Regions from separate parts of the Gracilibacillus sp. JCM 18860 genome, predicted to be linked through region 2. Evidence: a T-box and tRNA genes for the amino acid it is inferred to sense, from the RefSeq annotation. Region 2 holds a T-box; the other holds one or more tRNA genes.
What was found. The T-box of region 2 lies ahead of ACZ5R4_RS04770 (valine--tRNA ligase). A T-box ahead of a tRNA ligase gene usually reads a tRNA of that ligase, here a tRNA-Val.
Positions count from the first base shown of each region.

Region 1 (20,024 bases), 1.6 Mb from region 2:
TTTACTTTTGGTCTCTCTTTAATCAATAGCCATACATCTAAAAGGAAAACAGAGATAATAAATGATAGTATTGCCTTGTTCATACTACTGCTCAGATTGCCCACAGGAGGCTTATTTATGGTTAATGCCATGAAAAATTCAATAATAGCATACAGAAAAAAAGACATCATTATAAGTAACAGGCTTAGGTTAAGGGCTTTCAAATCAACTCCACCTCCACTATTTATTAAAACAATTATAAACAAAAAGATGGATATTTACTGTGATTGTCATCACTTAACATCCTATATTGAGAGAGTTTATAACAATTTTACTCTTACTGTTCAAGCCTTATACCTTTCATCAAAAAAGTGAAGGCCTCTGTATAATTTAGCAGAAATTAGAGAAAATAAAAGGAAAGTATCTGTCAAACTATCACTAATTATACAAATGGAGGTGTTTTACTTGAATCAGCCTTACCAGTGCCCTAAATGTAAAACAAACCGTTCTCGTTTTAATGTAATCGAACAAGTAGCCAAACCAGTGAAATTAAACGCAGCTACTGGAGAAGTGATTAATAATTACGAGCAGGAAACGTTAGAGGCTTTTCATGTCGCGTACAACGGTCCTAACAGGAGAATACAATGCGGTATATGTGGCTTAATTGAAGATGAAAACACCTTTATTAAGCATGCCCAAACACGATAAATAAATCATGGAGGATGAAAATATGACCAAAAATCGTAAAGGACCGAAACAACAGGAACAACCTGATTTACCTAAAAGTGCTCAACAGCCCTATGGTGAACCATTAGCAGGATCACATAAAGTAAAAAATAAAAATCATACCCGTCAAAAAAATGATGCATCACATGATATGTGAGAATTCTGGAGTAGGAATTATTCAACACAATTTATCATCAAAAGTACTTTACTTCCTGATATTCAAAAACCCTCAAAATTTCTTGACTATAAACGGTTTTAGAGGGTTTGCCTTATTATTCTACTATGTTTAAAACGTGTATTGCTCATTCAACATAAGAACCCTTTTACTAAGTTACACCTCATAAGGTGCTTCAATACCTAATAATTTCAACCCTTCTTTTAATACAATTTATGAACGGAATGTACAAGAGACTTGATTGTTTTTGCTCATGATCTTCTAAAATACGAACGGAGCCATAATAATATTTATTAAACGCCTTGGAAAGTTCAAGTACATATTTTGCTATTTGTGTGGGTCATTCCCTTTAAATGCTCGTTCAATAATATCTGGAAAAGCAATTAAATTCGTTATAATGGACCAAGTTTTCCATCAACTATATCTATCTCTCCATTACTTTCCTGATAATTCCCTTTCCTTAATAGGGATGATGCTCGTGCATGACATATGGATCTGTTTCTCCTTCAAATCTCAACATATCTTCCAATGAGAATTCAATATCATTTAAACGATAGTTCTTTAAATCATGGAATATAACAGCACCAACCCCAACCTGTTGAGCCATCATCGCTTTTGACTCAAGCATAAGTTCTACAAAAATAGCATTAATCCTTCTTGAATTAACGCCCCCGTTAGTTATACATAAAAACTTATACATTAATTGCATATTATATAAATAATGTGACAATAAGGAATTATTTCTTACCTTTTAGTTCTAAAAGTATAGGTGCTATATTTAGTAAGATAGAAACAATTGTCAAAAACCATAATGCCCTTTCCATACCAGGTACTACATCTGATAAAGCTGCCCAATCTTCCACTTTTACCCACCGAGATACAAGACTGTATTCTGCACAAAGAGTTAATGCTGTAAATGATAATCCCATCGCCATAGCAAGCTTATAATCCTTTCCTGCTTTATACATATAAAGATTTATAAAAGTTGCTACTATAGCAATCACCCCTAATATTACCCACATAACGATACCTCCATATAGTTTTATTTATGTCCTGTAATAATACTAATGTGCTTCATCTCAATTTTTTGCATTACTTTTTTATTGGACACTTAATACGGCTAATCTTATCTCACAGTAAATGCTCAATCCTTTTGTAATTGCTTATTGAACAAATCTGTTTCGTTACTTTAATAACTCCATGCTAACATAATATTCCAAGAGACAACATAGAATTTAAATAAGAAGGCAATCATTTTAACTGATTGCCTTCTAAACTTTTCCCCCCTTTGTTAATAGTTTTATATTTATTTTGATAAGATATCACCTTTTTTATAAATCTTATATCCTGCTAGTATACCTACCAAAATCAATAAAATAGCGAATAGGTTTATAACAGTGAAATTAACTATATAGTCACTTCGAGAATAGCTACCTGCCATTGCAGCCTGAAAAGCAATCCGTCCCATCATAGGAAATACCTCATCCAAAATATTTGTTATAAACAATATACAAATTCCTATAACAGCTATTAGATTGCAAAAGAAAAAAAGAATTTTATTCATCTTAACTTCCCCCTACCATTTTTATTTCTCTAAATTTAACTAATTCTTGTTGAACTCTACTGCTCGCTCGTACAATAAAGCGACTTCCTTATTAAACAATCATACCCGTTAAGGCAGTAAGAAACGTTTCTATTAGCTCGTCTAATTGAATATAAGGTTTAAATAATCTCCATGTCCTCTTATGAGTTCAATTTCATTTTCAGAAGAAATCCAAAAGTAATGAAATGTTAAACCTTCTTCTTTGTCTCCACCAGTAGGTTTATAATCCCATTTATCTTCGACAACGTTTACAGTTAGCTTATAAAAAAATCGATTATGTATCGCACCATCATCATTCTCCCAAAAGTCTTCAGTGATTAAATCTACAACCTTAAAATTCCTTAGTCCCGTTTCCTCTTTCATTTCCCTAATAACTGCATTTTTTGTATCCTCATTAGGCTTAACTGTTCCTTTAGGCACCTGTATGCCTGCTTCGGTGATTGGATGTTGAAAAACTAGTACCTGTGTTTTCCCATCTTTTATTCTTGTTACATAACCATAAGCCTTTTTAATTGGATTCATCCATATTTCCTTTCTATCTCTAAATATTTTTAATTAATTTTATTAACAACCCTTCTCATTTCCAAAAAAATACGCAGCAACAGACACCTTATTGTGTCACTCGCACGCTTTACATCTAAATCACCATTTTAATATTAAACCCCTGCCATATTGGGGAAATTGTAACTCTTAATCGTAACTTCATTTTTATACCAGTCAGCACTCGCTCAGCAGGAGGACGAATAGAATGCATTTCAGCCCGAAGGACCCCAACTTGTGACGCTAACACCGACCGATGGAAGTCTCACTTTATTATACAAAAATACCTAACCATATTGCGATAGCAAGAGCGAGGCAAAGCAGCCGCTTCTCAACTGCTGTTAATTCCTCTACATTCTCTCCATTTACTCTTAAGACAATCCTGATTGCATAAACTAAGATAATACCAACACCTATTGCGGCAATCGGACGTGTACAAGCAATCCAGATGAATAGCAATCCTACAATCATGAAGTAAAGTAAAACAGGAAATTTGGCTCCTTTAGTTCCCATACGTTCTACTGCCCATACGACAGACGTTCGTTTCATTGGTTTTGCTTTTTGGTCTGCATGTCTGTCAGGAATATGATGAAACATGACCCATGCCATGCACCAAACGGCATTAACGAGCGCATTTTGCCATGCCCAAACTGGTATAGATTCTAGCATTATCCATGGCAAGGCAATGGCTATCGCTAGCATGGTAGGAAATAAGCTGAACCATTCTCCTATAAAAGGAATATAAGCAAATTGAAATGGCTTCAAAGAATACGACACTGCACCCCATATACCAACTAAGGTTAAAATGGCGAATTCTAGATAACCGAATATAGTAAAGAGAAAAGCCATTAAAATTAAGAAAACACTCATCATTGCACCAAGCTGTTTTAGCATGGTGATCGTCATTGTATTCGTTTGGATCACTCTACTTCCACCAGAAAGTATACCTGGACTATATTGATCTGTTCCCGATTGATGGTCCGCTATATCATTTAACACATGCGTTAATACACCATGGATCAAAATAGCACCTACCAAAAGCACAGAGGTGGTTCCCAATAAGGTTAACCACGAAATTTGATAATAGAAAATCAATGGCAGGAGCGTAGATAGGATCGTTGCTACACTGGAGAATACAACGGCAACTAGACGTAATAACATACCAATTCCTTTTAGACTAAATGCTGATTGGGCTGGAATCATGGCAGACATCCTTTTTATTTTTAATTATGGGGTACAGACAATACTTTAACGAAAATATTCGAACAAATATCTATATAACCAAAATTCTTAATAACTTCATCTATGCGAGTAACGTGTTGCTTTAATAATGCACTATGCATACCTTTATTTCTAATAATCGGTAAAGTTTGTCGAAAAGAACTTTGTTAAGTTTTTAGAATTAAGTTAACATTAAAAATTGGGAATTTTATCTATCCAACTAGCAGAACGAACCTGCAAGAATAGGAGCTTTGTTTATAAAAGGCTACAGCTATCTTACCTGCTACGACAGAAAAAGACCGCCACAATTGACGACCTTCTTGTTATACATTTGCACCCTTTATTTTTTAAGAAGGTATTCCTAACATTTTTGATACAGAAGAGAGGATAAATCCAATACCTATAATGAAAATAATCAATCTTACTAAATAAGGTAATTTACCAAAATGCGGAGGAAAAAATGAAATAATACCAACTACTAAAAACAAAATCCCTATAAACAAATTTACTATAATTTCCAACTCTATCACCTACAATTTGACTTTTTCTAAATTAAAAAAGATGGTACAAATGAAGTAGTAAATCATAATTGTTACTTTTTAAGCTTGTTTCAAAAGCATTTCCGTGTTCAAAAGAAGGATTGAATTAGTAACGCTATTCTTCTTACTATGAAAATCAATACCCAATATGCATCCCCCTCTCCTACTCCGTTATATTCAACGAGCATCTACTTATAACGTTCATCTAATAATTGTATTATCTTTTGGTTCTGTTTCACTTGAGTTTCACTATTTGATTTGATTTTGTAAATCCATATCAATAACAAAACTACCGCAACAGGTAAACCGATATATACAAACAAAATCCAAATAAATGCTAAACCCTCCATTATAATCCCCCTTTTTTTGTTTGTATCTTCCCTTTTACGCCGGTAATTAGATAAATTACCACTTTCCATTCTAATTTCATTGACCAGATAAGGTACAGCTTATATTGCCGACCTCGTTTATCTCTTTTTCAATTTAAAAACAATAAAATCAGGACATCTAAAATCCTCTTCGAATGTTGGATATTTATTTAACATCTCTTCACTTGGCTTGGGCTCAACTAATCCTTCTAATGTAAAACCCGCTTTGAGGAAGGCATTCACGTAACTGGTTAGGGTTCGGTGGAATAATAGGATTTTTTCCTGTCCTCCCATCCTTTGTTCATAGGCACCTTCATAGAAATATTGATCTACATTCCAGTGCAATTTTTCGCCGTCATCTTTTTTCTCCCATCCACTAACTGGAGTAATAAAACAGGGATGTAAAATCGAGAAAATAAAACTGCCATTGTTTAGTAATAAACGATACATTTCTTTGAAAACCTTTTCATAATTAGCAAGGTCTTGTATGACCATATTCGAAACAATTAGATCAAAGCTCTCGTTTTCTAAAAAATTTAAATCCTCACAATTCCCATGTCTATAATCAATTGATAAATTAGGAGAAGTTCGTTTCCTAGCAATTTCTATCATCTTTTTTGAATAATCAACTGCTGTAACATGAGCCCCAGATTTGGCTAAAATTCTACTAAAATATCCTTCTCCACAGCCAGCATCTAAAATCTTTTTGTCGCTTTCTTTGCCAATCAGTGATAACAATGTTGGATTTAGAAAAACCTCCTTATGAAGGTCTCCTTGTTCTGCATGACTCTCAGAATATGTATCGGCATACCTATCCCACCTCTCAATAGCTTCCTCCGTACCGATAGATTTTTTCATTTTCCACCCAACCCCTTTATTTGTAACTCTCATTCTTAAAACTTTATCATTTTCACAGGTTTAAGTACATTCTTTAAAGGAATTTTGCACAGTATATTTTCACAATAACTAACACCAGATATAATCCAATTGAAATCAGCAGTCCCTTTTTTTAAGTTAAAAAGATTTAGAATTGAAAATCCCCATTCTTCATTAGCAGGACTTCAGTTCCATCTCCTTCTATCCCCACCACTTTCATATCTTCGGTACCAAAGGTCACATTGACTAACAAAAGTGAAGTATTGAGACCCGCTGCCTTCAACTCTTCCTCAGATTGGCTAATGCCATTTTGAATATTGGAAGGAGAGGCATTTCCGATTCCAATATGACAGGACGTATTTTCATCAAACAAGGTATTGTAAAAAAGAGTATCTGTCTGAGCAAGAGGTGATTGATTAGAGACTAGGGCAATTTCACCTAGATAACGTGAACCCTCGTCTGTTTCGATTAGCTGTTGTAATACTTCCTGTCCCTTTGCGGCATAATAGTCGGTAATCCGTCCCTCTTGAAAGGTGAAATAAAAATCATCAATGACCCTTCCCCCATAGATAAGAGGTTTAGTACCTACCAGTTTACCGTTTACCTTATTTTTATGGGGAGCAGTAAATATTTCTTCCGTAGGTATGTTTGGAAAGAAAAGTATTCCATTTTTATCTATGACACCTCCACCGAGATAAAGGTGATTTTTCGGTAGACCGATTAATAAATTCGTTCCACGGCTATTTGTAAAATGTAGTGCTTCCAATCGGCTCTCGTTTAAGAATTTTTTTCGGGACTCAAAGGCCCTATTGTGACTCTCCCAATCATTTATAGGATTTTCCCCATCTGCTCGAGATCCTTTTAAAATTAACTTCCATAATGATTGGACAGCTTCTTCTTTACTTAGGTCGGGAAACACTTTAGTTGCCCATGCAGCGTACGGGACAGCTAGAAGGCACCAACGTATCTCGTGGGATCTAATTTTCGCATAATAATCACTCAATTTGGTACGAGAAGCTTTTTGGAAACGACTTATCCTTTCTGCGGGAACCTCCTTAAAGACATCTAAGTTTTCAGAAATAATATGGATGTAAGCAGCACCTGCATCGTCCCATTCCTTAAAACGGGCAGCCTTCCAATCAGGAAAGTGATCGATGGCACTATCAGCTGCATGTAAGTAGAATTCTTTGGTTGATTGTTCATCTGTCCAATCGATAAACACATCGGAAGCTCCTGACTCATAGGCAACAGTTTGGATTAGACGTGCAAACGTAGCATTTTGTATATCACTATGAATAATCAATAATTGATTTTTTTGCAGATTTACACCAGCTCGTACAGCAAGTTCTGCATATTTTTTTAACTGTACTTCACTTATAAATTCATATATTTCTTTCATTATTTAGTATCTCCTCTGTGATGTTTTTGTATAATTTTAAACAGAACTCTAGCCTACTTAAACTTCACCTATACTATCCCTTAGCATTATCTTTTTACCATTTTAACATAATATCCCAATACGCTTTTAATTTTAGACAAAAAAAAAGACGATCATTAAAAGATCGTCATGGGTGTAGAGCAAGGTTTGTATCTTAGACGTATCACTATTTCTTACTTAGATAGTACTGAAATAAACGTATTTAAAGCTAAACGGTTATTTAACATACTTGAACAAAGTATTCTTCTCTCCCAAAACCCTTCTAATGTTGAGACTTCTGTGATTCCCCATTTTATTTTCAATCAGAATTTTGAGTGTACCTGAGTTATTCATTTGCGCTATGGAGCCATGTCTCGTCTGTCTTTGTTTCACTTCATCTCCTCGTAGAAGAGCTACAATTAGAAAAAATCCTTTTTGTACCGAACAGCTAAGTAGATTGCTGAGGCAAGGAATGCAAAGGAATATTTAAATAAGAAGAAAATTTGCCACATATATTCTTTTGGGAAAATCACATCACACAAAACAATTACACATAAGATTAGGAGGGCACTTTTTAATTTTATTTGATCTGTTCTCTCATCAGCTTTACCCATTTTTTTCTGTAATACGTAGGATAGAATTCCCGCGACAAATAGCAACACAAAACCGCTAACAATGAGAATATTCCAATTTCCTTGCGATTGTTCCGCCCAAGACTTTAACGGGTTAAACATTGCGTTAGAGATATCCGAGATATTAATTATCATTTTGATCATTTCCTTTCACATAAGTAAAAATATCGTTTATATCGACTTTAAAATATTCAGCAATTCGATAGGCTAACAGCAGAGTCGGAACATAATTTCCTTTCTCCATGACAAAGATGGTTTGTTTGGAAACCCCGACTTTCTCTGCCAACTCTTGCTGAGACATTCTGGCAAGTACACGATATTCATAAACCCTATTTGATATCGAATCGCCAAAATCTTTCTTCATGAACATCACCTCTTGTCTCAAATTATAAAATATTTCATTATAAAAGTAAAGTATACTTATACAAAAGATTATTCTACTTTATCTTTAAAAAGAAAAAAGCAGATCAGACGCATATTTCGGAAGGGGAATTTTAATTTTCTATAATTATAAAAATGTACAAAATGGTGATCCTTGCAGGTATGTTCCTAAATGTTTAGACAGATATATCAAATACTTTATTCTACAGAAAGAGGCCTCTTTTCTCTATGAACATCCTTTCATGCATGTCTTTTTACACAAAATATTTTTCACTCTCATTTTTCCAATATTGACCCAATTATAAAAACTCCTATATAATAACCTTACATTTAGTCTCATTAGGAGTGATCGCCATTCAACAGTTAATCAAACAGAAAGTGTTGATCTTACTTATAATCTCCATTCTATTAATTAGTTTCTATATTTTTTTCCCACTTCTATTATCAAGCATGTTGTCCAAGCAGCATTCGATGTACCTGCCCCTTGCCTGGGGGTATGTTTTTTCCATATTTGTTTTGACGTGGAGCATTGGGCTGTTTTATACGTATTACATGAAAGCAGTTGACCGCAAATCCTTAAGTGAACAAGCTAAGGATTAGGAGCGTCTAATTATGAATGTTACCTACCTTGTATTCTTTGCGATTATCTTAATTGGAACATTAGTTATTACACATTGGGCGGCGGCGCGTAGCCGGACTACCCACCAATTCTATGTGGTCTCCGGTAGTTTAACAGGTTTTCAAAATGGTCTAGCAATTGCAGGGGATTACATTAGTTCAGCATCTTTTCTTGGAATTACAGGATTAATTGCCTTTTATGGATATGATGGTTTTTTATATGCAACGGGTTTTCTCATTTCGTATGTGGTGTTGCTTCTTTGGGTGGCAGAGCCTGTTCAGCGTCTTGGAACCTACTCAGTTGCAGATGTAGTGTATGAACGGTTTCCGAAGCGGGGGATTCGGGTAATGGTCGCGATTAGCAGTATTCTCATTTCCATTTTATATATGATTCCACAGCTTGTCGCATCAGGTCTTCTCGTTCGATTATTGTTAGGTGTTGATTATACAGCCTCTGTTTGGATCATCGGTATATTAATGACTTTATACGTCGTTTCAGGCGGGATGGTTGCGACTTCTTGGGTACAGATCATTAAAACAGTGCTGCTTATGGGTGGCACATTACTTGTCGTACTGATCTTACTCTCATGGGTGAATTGGAATATTCCACAGTTGATTCATGATGCCAAAACTCAAAGCCCTCACGGTGAGTCGTTCTTTTATCCTGGGCATTTATTTGATCATTCGATGGAAAAAGCATCCCTTACCTTGTCATTAATTCTAGGTACATCAGGCTTACCTCATATTTTGCTTCGATTTTTAACCGTAAAAAATGCGAAGGAAGCTCGTATGTCCGCCATGTCAGCCACTTGGGGGATTGGGCTATTCTATTTAATGGCCCTTGTGTTAGGAGTTGGAACCATTGCGATTGTAGGATGGGATTCCTTAGTCAGTTCTGATCCTAGTGGAAATCTAGCGGCACTTTTACTTGCAGAAGTGGTGGGTGGTGACTTTTTAGTAGCATTTGTGATGGCTGTTGCTTTTGCCACGATTATTGCAGTAGTGACGGGACTTATTTTTGCTGCGACATCAGCTTTTTCTTATGATCTTTATCATCACATTTGGAAACGAGAACAGACAGGTGTGAAAGAATTATTACTAGTTGCTCGTAGTGGCGCTGTCGCCATTGGGCTCATTTCTATTATTCTATCGATTGAGATGGAGGGTGTGAATGTTGCTTTTTTAGTCTCTATGACGTTTGCAATTGCGGCATCTAGTATGTTCCCACTACTTATTCTAACGTTTTATTGGAAGCGCTTCAATATAATAGGGGCATATTCAACATTATTAACAGGCTTTGTTGCTGCTATCCTGTTTATTTTCCTCGGTACTGAAGGTGCGGGTATTTTGCCATTAAGTAACCCTGCGATTTTTTCCGTTCCCTTAGGCTTTTTAGGAGGACTTATAGGAACATTATGGGCGAAACAAAAGCCAAGCTACAATGATGAATCCTTTATGTTACGTGTGCATATTGACAAGCAGGAGGTTCCACCACATGATTGAGTTGATGGTGATATTACTTGAACGTATTGGACTTCTATTATTAGTTGCGTTTATGTTAACCCAAATTCCAGGATTCCGGTCATTGTTGGATCGGGACATAGCTTGGGACACCGTATTTTATCATGCCCTTATTTTTGGTCTTATGGGCATCTTAGGTGCACACACAGGAGTCATTATGGATCAGGAATCATTAGTCATCGAATCATGGAAGCTAACGGTGGATAATCATGAAATTTTAATAAGTTCTGGAATGGTTATCGTGATGATTGCAGGGCTTCTTGGTGGTCCTTATGTGGGTCTTGGGTCTGGATTAATAGTCAGTTTATATATGGTTTATATTGGCGGAGGTGCGTGGTTTGCTAATAGTCTGATCAATCCATTTGCCGGGTTGATTACGGGATGGACGGGTCAGTTTTTTTCAGATGAAAGGGTCATAGCTCCTGTAAAGGCGTTATTTATTGGGATGTTCCCGCCTGTATTGTACATGGGCATGATCTTAATGTTTATCCCAGATCAAGAGGCAGGAATTAGAATTGTCAATCATATTGGAATTCCGCTCGTCCTTACAAATGCAATTGCCCTTGCGATTATTACGATGATGATTCGTTCTGCTTTAAAAGAAATGGAACGTGAAGCGGCGCTCGAGACAAACCGGGCGCTATCCATTGCGGAGAAAACTCTTCCACATTTAAAGGATGCGACACTAGACAGTAATGCCAAAGCGATGGCTGATTTACTGTATGAAGAGTTAGATGCTGCGGCAATTGCTATTGCGGATCAACATAAGGTGCTAAGTTTTGTTGGGGAAGGACAGGATCATCACCAAGTTGGAGATCCAATCAAGATGCAGTTGTCACAAGTAGCGTTAAATACAGGAGAAATTCAGGTAGCGTATAATCAAAGTGAACTTCAGTGTTTGCATGAATCATGTCCACTTCAGACGGCCATTATGATACCCCTTTATCGCTCAAGAGAAGTTATTGGCTTAATTAATTTGTATTTTAAACACTCCCAACAAATCCGAGCTGTTGAAGTGGAATTGGCAAAAGGACTTGGAACCATCATTTCTAATCAGCTGAGCGGGTTTGAAGCAGAGAGAATGAAAGAACTATTAAAAGAGACTGAAATTAGAAATCTCCAGGCGCAAATTAATCCACATTTTTTATTTAACACATTTAACTTAATCCATTCGTTAATGAGGGTTGATTATGAGGAAGCTCGTCGCATTCTAGTTCGGTTTAGTCAATATATGAGAGCTAATCTAAATATCGCAAGTAAATCACTTATTCCGTTAACAGAGGAAATGAATCATGTCGATGCCTATTTGGATATTGTGAAGGCTCGCTTTCCTGATCGTCTAAAAATCTATCGAAAAATTGATGACAGCATTATAGATGTTCTCATACCTTCTGCAACCTTACAGCCACTAGTCGAAAACTGTATAGAGCACGGGTTAAAAAATGTGACATATACAGGTGTTATCAACATTCATATTGGACAAAGCTTGGAAGGAATAACGATGGAGGTTTCCGATAATGGGGTTGGCTTTCCTGAATCATTACTCACAACAATCGGGAAGAAGCCTTATTCAAATCGAACTGGAAATGGTACTGCTTTATATAACGTGAACGAACGACTTAAAGGCTTACTTGGAGACGAGGCACAGCTAATGTTCCGTAATTTAAAACAAGGTAGTTCGGTGTCATTTACCATTCCGATTGAGGAATACTAAACGATTAGAAAGGAGCGTGAGGTCACTTGAGTATACATGTGTTAATTGCAGAAGATGAACGTTTAGCAAGGGAAGAATTAATCTATCTTTTAGAAAATGAACAGGATGTCGTCCTTTGTCCAAGTGCGAGAAATGGAGATGAGTTAATGAAGCATTACCAAGATCATGCACCTGACGTGTTATTTTTAGATATACACATGCCTGGTATGAACGGTATTGAAATAGCGGAAACTATCCGACGAGCAAATCCGCTCAATCAGCCCCTGATTGTTTTTACTACGGCATATGACCATTACGCCGTTCAAGCTTTTGAACTTCAAGCCATTGATTATTTACTAAAACCTTTTGATCAAGAGCGATTCAGTGTCACCATGCAAAGAGTGAGGCATGCTCTGAATGCACGGTCCCCTAAGACTAAAGCAAAAGTGGATAAATTAATTATACAAACTGATGAAAAGATGGTCGTATTAAATCCGAGTGATATTGGCTATGCGGAGCGTATTGATCGTATGATTAAAATTTACACATTAAAAAATGAAGTCATTATAACGAAAATGAGCTTGAAAGAATTAGAAGAGAAGTTAAGTGCATTTCCTTTTTATCGCCCTCATCGTAGTTATCTTGTGAATTTGGATGCCATTGAGGAAATCACTCCTTGGTTTAACGGAGCTTATAATGTCGTCATTCGGGAACCACTCCACTCAAAAATCCCAGTAAGCCGAACCGCTGCGAAAGAGTTTTTTGAAGTACTTGAAAATATATAAAGGTGAGAGAAAAAGGTAATAACGAAAGCTATTTGTAGTAATATTAATATTTTTAATACCAACATTTTAAACCAGCTATTCTACATTTCAAACAAGAATTTCTACAATTTAAGCATGTCTACAATTGAATAAAGGACTCTGTTAATATACTGAATACAAAAGTTAGAGTATTCCGTATTTTTTTCTGATTGAATGAAAGCGTTTTCTATATCGGATACTCTATCAAAGAGAAAGGGTGAGGAAATTGAATCAAAAGAAGCAGCTCAATGAGAGACAAAAGTGGTATTGGAAAAAAAATATTCGATTCATTATAAGTTTATTGGTTGTTTGGGCAGCCGTTGCTTATGGCGGTGGTATTCTATTCGCAAAACCGTTATCTAATATTCAGTTATTCGGTGTCTCCTTTTCCTTTTGGATTGCACACCAAGGTGCGATCATCGTCTTTTTCTTGCTTATTTTAACTTATGCAATCAGAATGGACCGGCTGGACCGAGAATATGCCAAGTTACTTAAAGAGGATAGGGAGGGATAAGGATTGAGTGTTGAAGCGATTACGATTACGTTGGTTGTTATTACGTTCATTATTTATACAGGGATTGGCTGGTGGTCACGGGTTAAGGATACATCAAGCTTCTATGTGGCAGGTCAAAATGTTCCGACCGTCGCAAACGGGGCAGCGATTGCGGCTGACTGGATGTCGGCAGCATCCTTTATTTCGATGGCTGGCCTTGTTGCCTTTTTAGGCTATGATGGAACGATCTACTTAATGGGATGGACAGGTGGTTATGTTTTATTAGCATTACTGCTTGCTCCTTATTTACGTAAGTTTGGGAAGTTTACGGTTCCAGATTTTATTGGGGATCGTTTCTACTCAAGTAGTGCTCGCGCTGTTGCCGCGATTGCGACAATTTTCATTTCATTAACCTATATATCAGGACAGATGCGTGGTGTAGGGATTGTCTTTAGTCGGTACTTACAAGTCGACATCATTGTCGGTGTTCTAATCGGGATGGCGGTTGTTGGTTTCTTCGCACTACTTGGCGGAATGAAAGGTGTTACTTGGACTCAGGCAGTTCAATATTTCGTTATTATTATCGCATTCCTAATCCCGGCTTGTGCGATTTCAGCTCAGTTAACAGGTAATCCTGTACCGCAATTAAGCTTTATTACAAGCGATATTGTAGAGCGACTTAGCCAAATTCAAATTGATCTTGGGATGACGGAATATATGGCACCATTTACTAATTTGTCGATGTTAAATGTATTCATGATGACGTTAGCTCTTATGGCTGGTACAGCAGGTTTACCTCACGTCATCGTCCGTTTTTACACAGTTAAAAGTGTACGTGCTGCTAGATGGTCTGCTGTTTGGGCGATTATCTTTATTGGACTATTATACTTAACAGCTCCTGCAGTTGGGGCATTCGCAAAGTATAATTTAATTGATACGATTGCGGATAAACCAGTTGAAGAAGTTCAAGACATCGAATGGGTGAAAAAATGGGAGACAACGGGCTTACTTCAGTTTGATGATAAAAACGGCGATGGCAACGTCAATTATACAGCTGGTGATGATAATGAAGTGATGATTGATGGAGATATCATTGTATTATCGACACCAGAAATTGCGAACCTAGCGCCATTTATTATCGCCCTGGTTGCTGCAGGTGGGCTTGCAGCCGCCTTATCAACCGCCTCAGGATTACTGATCACGATGACCAGTGCCGTCTCGCATGATATTTACTATAGGATTTTTAATAAATCAGCAAGCGAGGCGCAGAGATTGCGTGTCGGAAGGATCACGTTATTAATTGCTTTACTCGTTGCGGCCTATGTTGGTATTAACCCACCAGGATTCGCAGGTGAAGTGGTTGCCCTTGCCTTTGGGCTTGGGGCTGCAAGTTTATTCCCAGTCATCTTGCTTGGAATTTTTGATAAACGAATGAATAAGGAAGGCGCGATCGCAGGTATTCTAACCGGTTTGGTCTTTACATTGTTTATGATCGGAACTATTCTATCCGAATCCATTTTTGGTACAGAAGGGGCACTCATTGATAGTTTCTTTGGCATTAATGCTCAAGGTGTCGGAGTTGTCGGAATGTTATTAAACTTCATTGTGAGCTTTATTGTGTCAAGAATGACAACAGAGCCACCTCAAGAAATTCAAGAGCTTATTGAAGATGTAAGAGCACCAGAGATTGATGAGGATGTAAGCTAAAAACTTTAGATAAACGAAAGGGGTAGCGTGATGAATTGGACACTCATATTTGGTTGTTTAGCGATACTTGTGTATTTATTAAGTCCTTGGATGAATATAAAAACAGTGCAACGGGTGATTGGCATAACATTATTTCTTGAGATCTTCTATCTCTCCGGCCACTACATTAGGGAATGGCCGTTTCCAACACCGATAATATTATTGCAGTTATTAGTCGTGTCTGGCCTAGGTGTGGCGTTAGGAGTCTGTTTTTCAAAAATTTGGCCTTTACCGCTTCATAAAGGGGTTGAGCGGATCTTTCGAACATTTTTAATCATCATTCCATCTTTGGGGCTAGGGATGGGACTGCAAATTCTGCTTCAAGGTGCTTACGCAACACAGGCAATTTATCTACTCTTTGCGTTAGCAGCATGGATTGGATCAGGTCAATTTATTAAGGTAGAAGATAGTGAAGAATCTGTTTCTAATAGTAAAATAGCTAGTGGAGTGTCTTAATAACTATCGCTACCTATTCTATAAAAACAGTCTTAAAGTTAAATGTTTCACTTTAAGGCTGTTTTATTTAGCAATGATTATAATCCAATTTGTATTCTAGTTATCCAAATCAAAAGTTTATTTTCTAATTTTTCATCTCATTCCCCGTCATAACTAAGTTGCTACATTCTGGCATGTCTTATAACTGTCAATATTCTCTTCTCTAATAGATCCTTAAGTAAACTGATCGGCCCATTAACCTTTAGCATAATCCCTCTTTCAACTTTGATTTTTCTAAGTACGATTGTCGAAGTTTAGCATTTTTCTTAATTAATTTGATTTCTCGTAAATTAGAAGGACATGTTACCTCTATGAAAATATCGGCCCAGAGTTAAGGCAGTATTTATGTGATAGTAATATGTGAGAATTCCTTGATTATCAAATTTACCAATGGAATGGAATCGAATCTTTACAGATTCTAGATGAAAAGTGACATTAAAGGACAAGTTGACCAAGCTGCTCATATAATAGCGTTTCAGTGAAATTTGGTTCTACAATCGCGTGATAAAAATCGATCAGTGAAAAAAAAGAACACAAAAAAGGCGATACGCTCCGTAGAGAATACCGCCATATCGATGTTTCAAATACCGGTGGTCGGGGTCGAACCGACACGTCCGTGAGGACACGGGATTTTGAGTCCCGCGCGTCTGCCAATTCCGCCACACCGGCATAAATAAAATGGAGGCGGCAACCGGATTTGAACCGGTGATAAAGGTTTTGCAGACCTCTGCCTTACCACTTGGCTATGCCGCCTCGATAAAATCATTATATGGTTATTAGGTGAAAATGTTAATTAATAATGGAGCGGAAGACGGGATTCGAACCCGCGACCCCCACCTTGGCAAGGTGATGTTCTACCACTGAACTACTTCCGCAAAATGGCTGGGCTAGCTGGATTCGAACCAGCGCATGACGGTACCAAAAACCGTTGCCTTACCGCTTGGCTATAGCCCAACATTTGAAAGTAAATGGGGCGGCCAGTGGGGATCGAACCCACGCATGCCGGAACCACAATCCGGTGCGTTAACCACTTCGCCATGACCGCCATCATACAAAAAACAGGGGTAGTAGGAATCGAACCCACACTGGAGGTTTTGGAGACCTCTGTTCTACCGTTAAACTATACCCCTACGAAAAATAATACATATATTAATAAAATGGTGGAGGGAGTAGGACTCGAACCTACGAACCCGATGGGAGCGGATTTACAGTCCGCCGCGTTTGGCCAACTTCGCTATCCCTCCAAATAAAATAAATTAATTGAGAAAAAATAAAAGGTGGTGGCTCGGGACGGAATCGAACCGCCGACACACGGATTTTCAGTCCGTTGCTCTACCGACTGAGCTACCGAGCCATTTTCAATGAATGATTTAATTTTGATAAGTAAATTTAGTGGCGGTCCGGACGGGACTCGAACCCGCGACCTCCTGCGTGACAGGCAGGCATTCTAACCAACTGAACTACCGGACCATTGTAGAAAATACTTGAAAGTATTTTGGTTGCGGGGGCAGGATTTGAACCTACGACCTTCGGGTTATGAGCCCGACGAGCTACCAGACTGCTCCACCCCGCGATGATAAGAAATATTAAATTGAAATCCATAATGTTACAAATAGTGTAGTCTACGGTGACCTCTGCATCTACTAGCTTACTCTTAGATGTAGGGTGCTTCGAGGTTACTCGAAGTTTATTCGGTGGATGTTTTACTCGTTGCTCCACCCCGCGATGATATGAAATATTTAATTAAATGGTGGAGGATGCAGGGCTCGAACCTGCGACCCCTTGCTTGTAAGGCAAGTGCTCTCCCAGCTGAGCTAATCCTCCGCCGCACAGGATGTGCAAGTGCATGCATTGCGACAGGACGTCGCGATCTTAGCATGCCATCCTTAATAAAGTAGCAATAACTAATGATTACTGTGGTTATTATGGTGACCCGTACGGGATTCGAACCCGTGTTACCGCCGTGAAAGGGCGGTGTCTTAACCACTTGACCAACGGGCCTATATTTAAAGTGGCGGAGAGCGAGGGATTCGAACCCTCGGTACGGCGTTGACCGCACACACGATTTCCAATCGTGCTCCTTCGACCACTCGGACAGCTCTCCATTGGCTCCACAGGTAGGATTCGAACCTACGACCGATCGGTTAACAGCCGATTGCTCTACCACTGAGCTACTGTGGAATGGAAATAAATTGCTTGGCAACGTCCTACTCTTGCAGGGGCGTGAGCCCCAACTACCATGGGCGCTGGAGAGCTTAACTACTGTGTTCGGTATGGGAACAGGTGTGACCTCTCCGCTATTGCTACCAAGCTTGTACTGCTTATAGTTAATAAGTATTTAAATATTTTTAGTGACAAAGAATATTATACTATGTATTTCAAAAAAATCAAGCTAAATTATAATATACTTTCAAAACTAGATAAGAAGTAGACAAACCATCGGTTTTTCATCCAAAGAACGTATAGATAAGTCCTCGATCGATTAGTATTCGTCAGCTCCACATGTCACCATGCTTCCACCTCGAACCTATCTACCTCATCGTCTCTGAGGGATCTTACTCACTTAAAGTGTGGGGAAGTCTCATCTTGAGGGGGGCTTCATGCTTAGATGCTTTCAGCACTTATCCCTTCCACACGTAGCTACCCAGCGATGCTCCTGGCGGAACAACTGGTGCACCAGCGGTGTGTCCATCCCGGTCCTCTCGTACTAAGGACAGCTCCTCTCAAACTTCCAACGCCCACGACGGATAGGGACCGAACTGTCTCACGACGTTCTGAACCCAGCTCGCGTACCGCTTTAATGGGCGAACAGCCCAACCCTTGGGACCGACTACAGCCCCAGGATGCGATGAGCCGACATCGAGGTGCCAAACCTCCCCGTCGATGTGGACTCTTGGGGGAGATAAGCCTGTTATCCCCGGGGTAGCTTTTATCCGTTGAGCGACGGCCCTTCCATTCGGTACCGCCGGATCACTAAGCCCGACTTTCGTCCCTGCTCGACTTGTAGGTCTCGCAGTCAAGCTCCCTTCTGCCTTTACACTCTTCGAATGATTTCCAACCATTCTGAGGGAACCTTTGGGCGCCTCCGTTACTCTTTAGGAGGCGACCGCCCCAGTCAAACTGCCCACCTGACACTGTCTCCGAACCGGATCACGGTTCTGGGTTAGAAGGTTCATACAGCCAGGGTGGTATCCCACCGGCGCCTCCACGTAAGCTAGCGCTCACGCTTCCAAGGCTCCCACCTATCCTGTACAAGCTGTACAAACATTCCATATCAGGCTACAGTAAAGCTCCACGGGGTCTTTCCGTCCTGTCGCGGGTAATGCGCATCTTCACGCATAGTATAATTTCACCGGGTCTCTCGTTGAGACAGTGCCCAAGTCGTTGCACCTTTCGTGCGGGTCGGAACTTACCCGACAAGGAATTTCGCTACCTTAGGACCGTTATAGTTACGGCCGCCGTTTACTGGGGCTTCAGTTCAACGCTTCGCTAATGCTAACGCATCCCCTTAACCTTCCAGCACCGGGCAGGTGTCAGCCCCTATACTTCGCCTTTCGGCTTCGCAGAGACCTGTGTTTTTGCTAAACAGTCGCTTGGGCCTTTTCACTGCGGCTTACTCGTAAGTAAGCACCCCTTCTCCCGAAGTTACGGGGTCATTTTGCCGAGTTCCTTAACGAGAGTTCTCCCGATCACCTTAGGATTCTCTCCTCGCCTACCTGTGTCGGTTTGCGGTACGGGCACCCTTTTCCTTGCTAGAGGCTTTTCTTGGCAGTGTGAAATCCGGAACTTCGGTACTCATTTTCCCTCCCGATCACAGCTTGTGATTGCCAGACGGATTTGCCTATCTGACTCACTCACTGCTTCGACGCACACGTCCAGTCGTGCGCTTTCCTTATCCTACTGCGTCCCCCCATCACTCAAACGGAATTGGGTGGTACAGGAATATCCACCTGTTGTCCATCGCCTACGCCTTTCGGCCTCGGCTTAGGCCCCGACTAACCCTGAGCGGACGAGCCTTCCTCAGGAAACCTTAGGCATTCGGTGTAGAAGATTCTCACTTCTATTTCGCTACTCATACCGGCATTCTCACTTCTAAGCGCTCCACCAGTCCTCACGGTCTGACTTCACTGCACTTAGAACGCTCTCCTACCATTGTTCGTAGAACAATCCGTAGCTTCGGTGATACGTTTAGCCCCGG
Region 1 is NZ_AP043868.1:3,631,973-3,651,996, reverse strand. It holds gene ACZ5R4_RS18155 (hypothetical protein) at 118-354, shown strand; gene ACZ5R4_RS18150 (DNA alkylation repair protein) at 445-687, shown strand; gene ACZ5R4_RS18145 (small acid-soluble spore protein P) at 710-862, shown strand; gene ACZ5R4_RS18140 (hypothetical protein) at 1,056-1,211, opposite strand; gene ACZ5R4_RS18135 (hypothetical protein) at 1,341-1,508, opposite strand; gene ACZ5R4_RS18130 (hypothetical protein) at 1,618-1,902, opposite strand; gene ACZ5R4_RS18125 (hypothetical protein) at 2,187-2,444, opposite strand; gene ACZ5R4_RS18120 (NUDIX domain-containing protein) at 2,586-3,005, opposite strand; gene ACZ5R4_RS18115 (prenyltransferase) at 3,297-4,226, opposite strand; gene ACZ5R4_RS18110 (hypothetical protein) at 4,972-5,133, opposite strand; gene ACZ5R4_RS18105 (class I SAM-dependent methyltransferase) at 5,251-6,009, opposite strand; gene ACZ5R4_RS18100 (aminopeptidase) at 6,176-7,426, opposite strand; gene ACZ5R4_RS18095 (hypothetical protein) at 7,864-8,211, opposite strand; gene ACZ5R4_RS18090 (helix-turn-helix transcriptional regulator) at 8,201-8,440, opposite strand; gene ACZ5R4_RS18085 (solute symporter family protein) at 9,070-10,578, shown strand; gene ACZ5R4_RS18080 (LytS/YhcK type 5TM receptor domain-containing protein) at 10,571-12,310, shown strand; gene ACZ5R4_RS18075 (LytR/AlgR family response regulator transcription factor) at 12,337-13,074, shown strand; gene ACZ5R4_RS18070 (DUF4212 domain-containing protein) at 13,310-13,606, shown strand; gene ACZ5R4_RS18065 (sodium:solute symporter family protein) at 13,610-15,292, shown strand; gene ACZ5R4_RS18060 (hypothetical protein) at 15,323-15,787, shown strand; tRNA gene ACZ5R4_RS18055 (tRNA-Leu) at 16,412-16,495, opposite strand; tRNA gene ACZ5R4_RS18050 (tRNA-Cys) at 16,506-16,579, opposite strand; tRNA gene ACZ5R4_RS18045 (tRNA-Gly) at 16,627-16,701, opposite strand; tRNA gene ACZ5R4_RS18040 (tRNA-Gln) at 16,706-16,780, opposite strand; tRNA gene ACZ5R4_RS18035 (tRNA-His) at 16,796-16,871, opposite strand; tRNA gene ACZ5R4_RS18030 (tRNA-Trp) at 16,886-16,956, opposite strand; tRNA gene ACZ5R4_RS18025 (tRNA-Tyr) at 16,985-17,070, opposite strand; tRNA gene ACZ5R4_RS18020 (tRNA-Phe) at 17,105-17,180, opposite strand; tRNA gene ACZ5R4_RS18015 (tRNA-Asp) at 17,220-17,296, opposite strand; tRNA gene ACZ5R4_RS18010 (tRNA-Met) at 17,323-17,399, opposite strand; tRNA gene ACZ5R4_RS18005 (tRNA-Val) at 17,575-17,650, opposite strand; tRNA gene ACZ5R4_RS18000 (tRNA-Glu) at 17,753-17,827, opposite strand; tRNA gene ACZ5R4_RS17995 (tRNA-Ser) at 17,839-17,930, opposite strand; tRNA gene ACZ5R4_RS17990 (tRNA-Asn) at 17,933-18,007, opposite strand; rRNA gene rrf (5S ribosomal RNA) at 18,021-18,137, opposite strand; rRNA gene ACZ5R4_RS17980 (23S ribosomal RNA) at 18,289-20,024, opposite strand, start outside.
Region 1: it has a tRNA-Val gene. The T-box ahead of ACZ5R4_RS04770 (valine--tRNA ligase) is inferred to sense a tRNA for this amino acid. The anticodon was not compared.

Region 2 (10,171 bases):
CCAGTAATTGGAACACCTTCGAATGTACTAGTAGTCGTATTGGCTTCAGTGGCATTTTTCGTTTGCTCCTTTGTCGTACTTACGGCTTGCTCTGTTTGATCAGAAGCCATTTCTTCTGGATCAATATCTACAAATATTTTGAGCATGATAAAGCCAAGAAATGTACCAATTAGAACAGCTGTTAACGAAGAATATATAAATGAACGATATTTTTTCCAGAATCCGTTTTGTCTTTTCTTCATGCTTGAATAATGTGGAGGACTACTTACATGTTCATTATAGTATGGCTTGTCTTCGTCTAAGAGCTTACTCTCCGCCTCCAGCTTACGTTCTATTTTTTTCTTAGGCTGGTTTATTTGAATAGATATGCCTTTATTTTCTCTCATTCAAATCCCTCGTTTCCGTGCTTTTCTATCACCCTACCATAATATTAGTAAGATGTAAGACGAGTTTTGTCAGAAGAAAAATAAAACTTTCCCGAAAAAAAGACAGAATGACAGAATTTCTTCGCCCTTCCTTCGATCCAATCCATGCTATCGCGTCCAACCAACAAATTACGATGTCAGCAGATGCTGAAACAGTTCATAATATGGAAGTAGATTTTTAATAGTATAGAGAGAAATACCAATCCAATAAAGTACTTCCATAAAAAAAGACTGTCCCTCCTGCTAGAATAATCGAAGGACCAAATGGGATTAGGGGTGATTCCCCTTTGTGTAGCAACTTCTGAAGTAAAAAAAAGACAAGCCCATATATGGTGGCCACAAAAAGTGTTAAAAACACGTGAGGGAAACCAACTAAGTATCCTATTACGGAAAATAATTTCATATCTCCTGCCCCCATTCCACCTTTACTAAGCAGAATAATGATAGCAATCAATCCAAATCCAGCAATTCCTCCTAATACAGAGAGCCACCATGGATTAGTTGGAACAATGATTCGGTAAATGATAAATAGTGGGAGAAAAAAGAGAAGAACTTGGTTTGGAATAATCATATAGGTATGATCAGAAACGAAAACAATTGCTAGCATACTAACAAGCAAAAGACCTATACCTATTTCTAATGGAGAGTTAATAAAAAGACAACAGAAGGCAAATCCTACAGCGGTAAATAATTCTATGATGGGATATAAAGGAGAAATAGCTTTGCCACAATGCTTACATTTTCCCTTTTGATAGAAAAAAGATAACAGAGGCACGAGTTCCTTCCAGGAAAGAATATGATGACAGGAAGGGCATGCAGATCTTGAAGAGGAAAACATTTTTCCATGAGGGACTCGCAAGCCAACAACATTATAAAAAGAACCAAATACTAAACCAGTGATAAAAAAGAAAAATACGACATTGTGCTCCAACTAGGAAGACCCCCCTTCTTCAATTATCGTTTCTACACCAGGTGTTCCGTTCGGATCATAATAGAATCTCCCATTATCGAAGATTAGACTTCCTGGAGGGACTTTGTCTAAAGACAAATAGTGATAATGGATTAATTCCTTTGGGGTTACCTCGGTAGCATTCTTTTCACCGTCAAACACCCAAACAGCCTCTTTTGACTCTTCTGGGTCAGCTTTTGCATAAATATAAGCAAGCCTTGCTGCATTTTCCATTAATTTTACATTAGCATCCTTTTCTTGCTCTTGATGCATTACATTACTCAGAATAGGAAAGGAAAGGAAGGTAAGCATACTGATGATTGTTAGAATGGCTAACCATTCCATCAGCCCAAATCTGAGTTGCCTTGGTAATAATTTCATTAGCTAAAATCGCTCCCTTTTCCGAGTTGCCGTTAGTATTAAATACCTAATAAAATATGATAAAAAGTCCGGTTTTATAATCTTATTTTACTAAATAATCATTACTTGTCAAACGTTGCCGAAAAGGGAACATTATTGTTTAATAATTCGTTTCATCTGTTCCACAAAATGCAATGAGCCTGTTATCAATAGCAGGTCCCCTTTTTGTATAGTGTTTTTGACCACTTCATACGCTTTCTTTGCATTAGGTATGTAATCCCATTCCGCGTATAGATCCTTGCTTTTTAAGGCACGTGAATGCTCAAAGGAAGTAACAACAAGCCTTGTCGCCATTTCGTCTAAATATTTAAGCATTTCATTTACCTCCTTATCCCTGAAAGCACTAAATAAGAGATAAACCTTTTTATTGGGATAAAGCACTTCTATTGTTCTTCTTAATGCCTTTATACTAGCCATATTATGTGCTCCATCTACAATAGTTATTGGGTTTTTCGCAACAACTTCCATTCGATTTGAAATCCTTGCATGCTTCATCCCGTTTCGAACGGACTCTTCATTGATAGTCCAGCCTTGCTCTTTTAAACACTCTATTGCCATCATGGCATTTGCTGCATTCTCCATCTGATGAATGCCCTGCATAGTGATTTCTATCAACCATTTTATTTGTTTATATTGAAACAAAAAAGACTGATGTTCCCAATCTGAGTGACTATCATGGATATTAAAATCTGCCCCAAGAATATACATTGGCGCTCTCTCTTGTTTTGCTTTATCTATCACAACCTGATGTGCCTCTTCTGGTAATCTGCCTAAGATAACTGGTGTATTCTTCTTAATGATGCCAGCCTTGTGAGAAGCAATGGAAGCTAGAGTATTCCCCAAAAAAGCGGTATGATCAAAAGAGATCGAAGTAATGATTGTAAGGATGGGAATAACCCGATTTGTAATATCCTCTTTCCCACCCATACCTGTCTCTATTAGGGCGATGTCCACCCTATTAATGAAAAACAATAAGCAGATTACCATTAAAATCTCGTATTCTGTTGGAGCCATATCTTTTTGATCCATTTCTTCTATCGTAGGGACTAATTGATTAAGAAGCTCAAGAAAAACTTTCTCACTTATTGGCTTGTGGTTCCACAATATATGATCTCTTACGGTTGGAAAACCTGGTGATACGAATGAGCCCACACGATAACCATTCGCTATTAATACTTCTTGAATAAAGGTTAAGGTAGAACCTTTTCCATTTGTACCTGCTAGATGTATAGTCTTTATTTTTCTCTCAGGATGATCGGTTTTTGCTAATAAATAATCCAGTCTTTCCAGCCCTGGTTTAATACCAAGTGTCCTACGAGATTCTAAGTATTCGTTCACTTCATGAAAAGATAATAACATTGTATTTCACACTTTCCTTGTTTCATTTTTTTAGTATACCTTGTATTATAACTATTAGAAGATATAGCGGGGAGTGATGAAAGATGGAAGGATGGGTCATTTATAATGGGCACATGGCGAGTCATGCTTTTTTACAATTTCCAAAGGCCATTCAACAAGCTGCAGCCCAATACGATATATCAATTGAACTAGTAGCAAATGATGCAGTGGTTAATTCTGTCGATGCAAATGGGCATGACATTCACGCATTGAATGGTTTATCAAAGCCAAGCTTTGTTATTTTCCATGATAAAGATATTGCGCTAGCACGTCAATTAGAGTATGCTGGAATACCTGTATATAATAACGCCAACTGTATCGAAAGATGTGATAACAAAGTTATTATGTACCAAAAGCTCGCAGAACATCATGTTACGATACCAAAAACGTTAATCGCCCCAAAAGTATTCACTGGTGCAAAGCTACTCCACTTCGAGCATTATTTACAAATTGCTTCATCGCTGAACTATCCCTTTGTTGTAAAAGAAGGGTTTGGTTCTTTTGGTGAGCAAGTCTATCTTGTTCACCATGAAAAAGAGTATATGGATATTGTAAAAAAAATATATGACAAGCCTTTTGTAATGCAGGAATATATCAAATCAAGTTACGGGAAGGATATCCGAGTATTTATCGTTGGCGGAAGGTTTGTTGCTGCATTAAAGCGAACCTCTCAGGAGGATTTCCGTGCAAATGTATACCAGGGAAGCCGAATCGAGGCATATAGCCCATCAGAAGAAGAAATCCAGTTAGCCATCAATGCCGTTCACGCTGTTGGGGCCGATTTTGCGGGTGTTGATTTATTATTTGGTAAAGGGGACCGTCCAATTGTCTGTGAGGTCAATACGAATGCACATGTTGCTAATATTTTAACCTATACAGGTATCAATGTCGCAGAAAAAATTTTACAAAAGGTTATTTTACCAGCACTATAAAGTCAGAAAACTTGCTTTAAATCAAAGAAGACTACTTTTAATGTGACGAATTTCATTGTTAGAGACAAAAAGCATGGAGTTCCAAACTCCATGCTTCTCTAATACCTTAGCCTTTTAATTCATTCATTCGTGATTTGACTTTTTCTCTTTTCTCCATATAATCTTGTTGCTTTGCCTTTTCTGCTTCTACAACTTGTTCTGGTGCCTTTTTGACAAATCCTTCGTTGGAAAGCTTCTTATCGACACGCTCTACTTCCTTATCAAGCTTTTCCAACTCTGCTTGCAAGCGAGCTAATTCCTTATCAATATCGATCAGCCCTTCTAATGGTAAGAAAATCTCCGCACCTGTTACGACAGCAGACATTCCTTTTTCAGGCACTTCCACCGTAGTGTCAATCACAAGCTCACTAGGGTTACAGAAACGATCAAGATACACACGATTCTCTTCCATATTTGCTTTTCCTTCTGGATCATTTGCTTGAATATAAATCGGAATCTCTTTGGATAAAGGTGTATCAACCTCTGCACGAATATTACGTACAGATCGAATTATCGCTACAAGCTGTTGCATGATGTCAGATGCCTCATGGTTAGAAAGCTCCTGTTGAGCTACTGGCCATGATGCACGAACAATAGACTCTCCTTCGTGAGGTAATTGTTGCCAAATTTCTTCTGTGACAAATGGCATAAATGGATGAAGCATTCTCATGGTTTGGTCTAAAACATGGGCCAAAATAGATCGCGTCGTTAATTTTGCCGCTTCATCATCCCCGTATAATGGTAGTTTAGCCATTTCAATATACCAATCACAGAAGTCATCCCAAATGAAATTATATAAGTAACGACCTGCTTCTCCAAAGTCATATTTGTCAACATGACGAGTAACTTGCTCTATCGTTTCATTTAGGCGTGTGAGAATCCATTGATCCGCAACAGACTTTTTCCCTGTTAAGTCAATTTCCTCAAATTTTAATCCATTCATATTCATTAAAGCAAACCGTGATGCGTTCCAAATTTTATTGACAAAGTTCCAAGTAGATTCTACCTTTTCCCATTGGAAGCGCAAATCCTGCCCAGGACTTGAGCCAGTGGAAAGGAAATATCGAAGTGAATCAGCACCATACTTCTCGATCACTTCCATTGGATCGACTCCATTTCCTAATGACTTACTCATTTTTCTTCCTTCCGCATCCCTTACAAGACCGTGAATGAGTACATCCTTAAAAGGACGTTCATTGGTAAATTCCTTCGATTGAAAAATCATACGAGCTACCCAGAAAAATATGATATCATACCCTGTTACTAGAGCATTAGTTGGAAAGAAATGCTTGAAATCCTCATCCTCTGTATCTGGCCAATTTAATGTAGAGAAAGGCCATAATGCAGATGAGAACCAAGTATCTAACACATCTGTGTCTTGTTCCCAATTCTCGATATCTTCAGGTGCTTTTTTCCCTACGTAGACCTCTCCAGTCTCCTTATGATACCAAGCAGGAATCCGGTGGCCCCACCATAATTGTCGAGAAATACACCAATCACGAATATTTTCCATCCATCTTAAATAGGTTTTTTCAAAACGAGCTGGGACAAAGTGGACTTTTTCATCACTGTTCTTTTGTAATTCTAGTGCTGCATCTGCTAATGGCTGCATATTCACAAACCATTGTGTTGAAAGGTAAGGTTCCACAACGGCACCACTTCGTTCAGAATGCCCAACTGAATGCATATGTTCTTCTATTTCAAATAATACCCCCTGCTCCTGAAGGTCATTAACAATCTGCTTCCGGCATTCAAAGCGATCCATTCCTTGATATTTACCAGCATTTTCGTTCATCGTCCCATCTTCATTCATAACCAAAATACGTGCAAGATTATGACGATTTCCGATCTCAAAATCATTCGGATCATGGGCGGGCGTGATTTTTACAGCACCGGAACCAAATTCCCTATCCACATAATCATCTGCAACGATTTCTATTTCGCGTCCAACGATCGGAAGCTTAACTTTTTTACCAATTAAATGCTTGTATCGCTCATCTTCTGGATGAACGGCTACAGCTGTATCTCCAAGCATTGTCTCAGGACGAGTTGTGGCAATTTCAATATGTCCTGAACCATCAGCTAGTGGATATCTCATATGATAGAAATAGCCTTGGACATCTTTATAGATAACTTCAATATCTGAAAGAGCGGTCTTTGTCTGTGGGTCCCAGTTAATGATATACTCTCCACGATAAATTAAATCCTTCTCATACAACTTAACAAACACTTCTTTTACTGCATCTGATAAGCCTTGATCAAGAGTAAATCGTTCACGGGAATAATCAAGTCCTAATCCCAGTTTCGACCACTGCTCTCGGATAAAGCTTGCATATTCTTCCTTCCAATCCCATGCCTTTTCTAAGAACTTCTCACGCCCTAGATCATAGCGACTAACTCCTTCTTCACGAAGCTTCTCCTCTACCTTTGCTTGTGTAGCAATTCCAGCATGGTCCATTCCAGGTAAATATAGAACATCATATCCTTGCATACGCTTTATCCTTGTAATAATATCCTGTAATGTGGTATCCCAAGCATGACCAATGTGTAGTTTTCCTGTAACGTTTGGTGGTGGGATGACAATCGTAAATGGGTCTTTCTTTGGATTTCTTTCAGCCTCAAAGAATTTACCATCCACCCAATATTGATAACGACCTTTTTCTACTGTAGTGGGATCATACTTTGGTGGTAAATTCACTTCCTGTTGATCAGCCATATAATTTCCTCCTTGTTATTTCCAGTTTCTATGATATAGGAATCAAAAAAACCTTTTCATCCTAGTAAAAAGGACGAAAAGGTTTGATTTCCGCGGTACCACCTTTGTTTATAAGCAATAAGCCTATACAACTTCTTAAAGAGATAACGGTTCACCCGGCTTTACCTACTACTCGTTCAGTAGAGCTGCATCAGAGGCTACCTTCTTTCACCTTTTATCGAGAAAATCTTTCAGCCAATGGACTTTCCTCTCTTGTACGATAAGCATGAAATACTCTTCCTCATCATCACATTTAACTCCATCAAATAATGGTGTCATATATTATATGTTATTTTATCCAAAAAAGCGTCATTTCGTCAAGGATAATTATCACAGTACATAGGTGAGGGAGTAAAAATATTTTATAATTCAAGCTGTGCCCTTTTGTTAAAAAAGGTTTTAAATCCGAAATATAGGAAGATAATTACTGACAAAGAAACGCTACCTGTAATACCGAGCATTATCGCAATCTGGTATTTGATCGCATCTAACGGGCTTGCCCCAGATAAAATGACCCCTGTCATCATTCCAGGTAAAAAAACAATACCCATCCCAACCATATTGTTTATTGTCGGCAAGATTGCTGAATCAAAGGCATTGTTCACCATTCTTTTGGAAGCTTTACTTGGTGTTGCTCCAAGCATTAAAGCTGCCTCAATTTCTTTTTTTCGTGAACGAAAGCCTTCTAAAAGAGCACTTACGCCTAATGTAATACCCGTCATTGAATTACCTATTAACATTCCAGCAATTGGAATGAAATAACGGGGATCATACCATGGTGAAAATTGTACAACAATAAAATCAAAATATAAAAACGAGAAGAGTGTACCAACAATCATAGCAATCGCAATAATCTTCTTCAGATTTTTTGTAAGAGGCATTTTAGTACGCTTATAAATATTATAAACTGCAAAAATCTCCATTAACATTAGAACCAGAATAGAATAGATCCAGTTCTCATTTTCGAATATAAAAACGAGAACATAGCCCACAAGCACGAGCTGGATTGTCATTCTAAATGTCGCAATAACAATTTCCTTTTCTCGAGGAATCCTACGCCAACGAACAATAACAAGTAATAGAACCATGAAAATATAAGCAGAAATCAATTGCCAAAGATTGATATCCATCATCTTATTCATGATGAAATCACCTCCTTCTTATTTATATCCTCCATGTAGATGATTTGATCTGCATATTGTTCTGCTACCTCTTTTGAATGGGTAACGAATATAGCGGTTAATTGATCTTGTTGTACACGATGTATCATAAAATCCATTACTTTGTGTTCGGTCCCTTCATCGAGTGCTGAGGTTGGCTCATCCAAAAGGTAGATGACAGCATCCATTAATAAGATTCTCGCAAACGCAACTCTTTGCTTCTCACCACCTGATAATTTATCTGCTTCATCATCCAATGATTTACTTAATTCCAGCTCTTTTAACAAATTGAGCAGCTTCGCATCCTCTACCCTTTCACGCTCAGAAAAATCCAGTCCAATCAATAAATTATCTCGAACCGTCCCCTCAAACATAATAGGATCTTGTCCCAACATCACCACTTTTCTTCTAAGCTCTATTGGGTTATATTCTAGTATCGATTGGTTCTGAAACAAGATCTCCCCATGATCATGGGTCAATAATCCATTTAACATTTTTAATAAAGTAGACTTTCCACTACCACTCTCCCCAAATAGACAGATTACTTTACGATCAGGAATTTCTAGCTTATCAATATGTAAAATATCTCGGAATACTACGTTATTAAGCATAAACAATGGACACACCTCCTTTAAACATTTAGTATGCTGCAATGGTGCAAAAAAATGTAAGGGAGTAGATGTCTACGTGCAACACCTACTCCCGCAAATTTATACTAACGAAAATCTCTTTTATCCTCTAATTTTCTGGAAACAAGAACATAAAAAATCGTTGCAATAATAGTTAGCAATGTATAGAATAAAGTGTTTTTCATCACTTCTACCTCCTTACTAAAATGGTCGGAACTTTCCTTTTTTCAATACTAATCCAGGACCTCCAAGTAAAAATAAATAGCGGTCATCTATCACATGCTTCATTACTTTCGCTTGTAATCCATAAAGTTTATGACCATCGAATACTGTACCCATCGCTTCTGATCCACCAAGTGAAGCAACCGTTCCCTTATCATCAAAGGTGAATTCTCGTAATGTACCACCTTGAATCATTGTTTTAATATTATGAGCACAAACATCTGCTTCTTGAATCGCAATTTGAGCAGTTGGTGGATACGGACGACCGGTATCCTTGTTCATCACCCATGCGCAATCTCCAAGAATAAAGACATCATCATGTCCCGGTGCTCTTAACATCGTATCCACATTGACTTTTCCTTTTGTTAACTCAAAGCCTGATTCCCCGACAATGCGATTTGCCTGTACTCCACCAGTCCATACAAAGGTTCCGGCTTTGATTTCTTCCATATCGTCTCCAACAATGACCGCATCTTTTTTTACTTCCTTAATCATGGTTCCTAGCCTAAATTGGACTCCTCTAGCTTTAAGGGAGCGTTGTGCATATTCTAACAATTCTTCATCAAAATTTGGCAATATAGTAGGAGTTGCTTCAATATTAATGATTTTCACTTTTTTACGGGGAATATCATATTTCTTGCATAGTACCGGAATACGTTCGGCTAATTCCCCGACAAATTCTATTCCAGTAAAGCCGGCTCCGCCAACGATGATCGTTAATATATCATCACTAGGGTTATCTTCTGTTTTATATCTAGAAAATTGATATTCAATATGATCACGGATCATACGGCTTGTATCCACAGACTGTATAGAAAAAGCATGCTCATCCATTCCAGGAATGCCAAATGTCGCTTTTTCAAATCCTAATCCAATCACTAAGTAATCATAATCAAGTTCGCCATTTTGCAATAGAACCTTTTTTTCATCCGCTTTTATCCGTTCAACCGTATCTTGGACAAGATGAACTCGTTTTGTGTTAATCACATCAGAAATCATAATACGTGAACGATTGACATCTATTGTTCCTGCTGCCACTTCATGTAACCAGGTTGTTTGATAATGATAGTTGTGCTTGTTTACAAGAGTGATCTGTGCCTCATGTGGAGCTAGTTGTTGGATCAATCTTTTCGTTGTCATCATACCTGCATAGCCTGCACCTAATACCACAATATGTGGTGTCGTTGTCGACATAAAATTCATCCCTTCTCCAATAAATTAAATGATAACAAATATAGATTG
Region 2 is NZ_AP043868.1:886,900-897,070, forward strand. It holds gene ACZ5R4_RS04745 (hypothetical protein) at 1-386, opposite strand, end outside; gene ACZ5R4_RS04750 (prepilin peptidase) at 604-1,356, opposite strand; gene ACZ5R4_RS04755 (hypothetical protein) at 1,357-1,755, opposite strand; gene ACZ5R4_RS04760 (bifunctional folylpolyglutamate synthase/dihydrofolate synthase) at 1,888-3,132, opposite strand; gene ACZ5R4_RS04765 (ATP-grasp domain-containing protein) at 3,237-4,124, shown strand; gene ACZ5R4_RS04770 (valine--tRNA ligase) at 4,231-6,879, opposite strand; T-box leader at 6,946-7,175, opposite strand; gene ACZ5R4_RS04775 (ABC transporter permease) at 7,281-8,060, opposite strand; gene ACZ5R4_RS04780 (ABC transporter ATP-binding protein) at 8,057-8,695, opposite strand; gene ACZ5R4_RS04785 (NAD(P)/FAD-dependent oxidoreductase) at 8,909-10,123, opposite strand.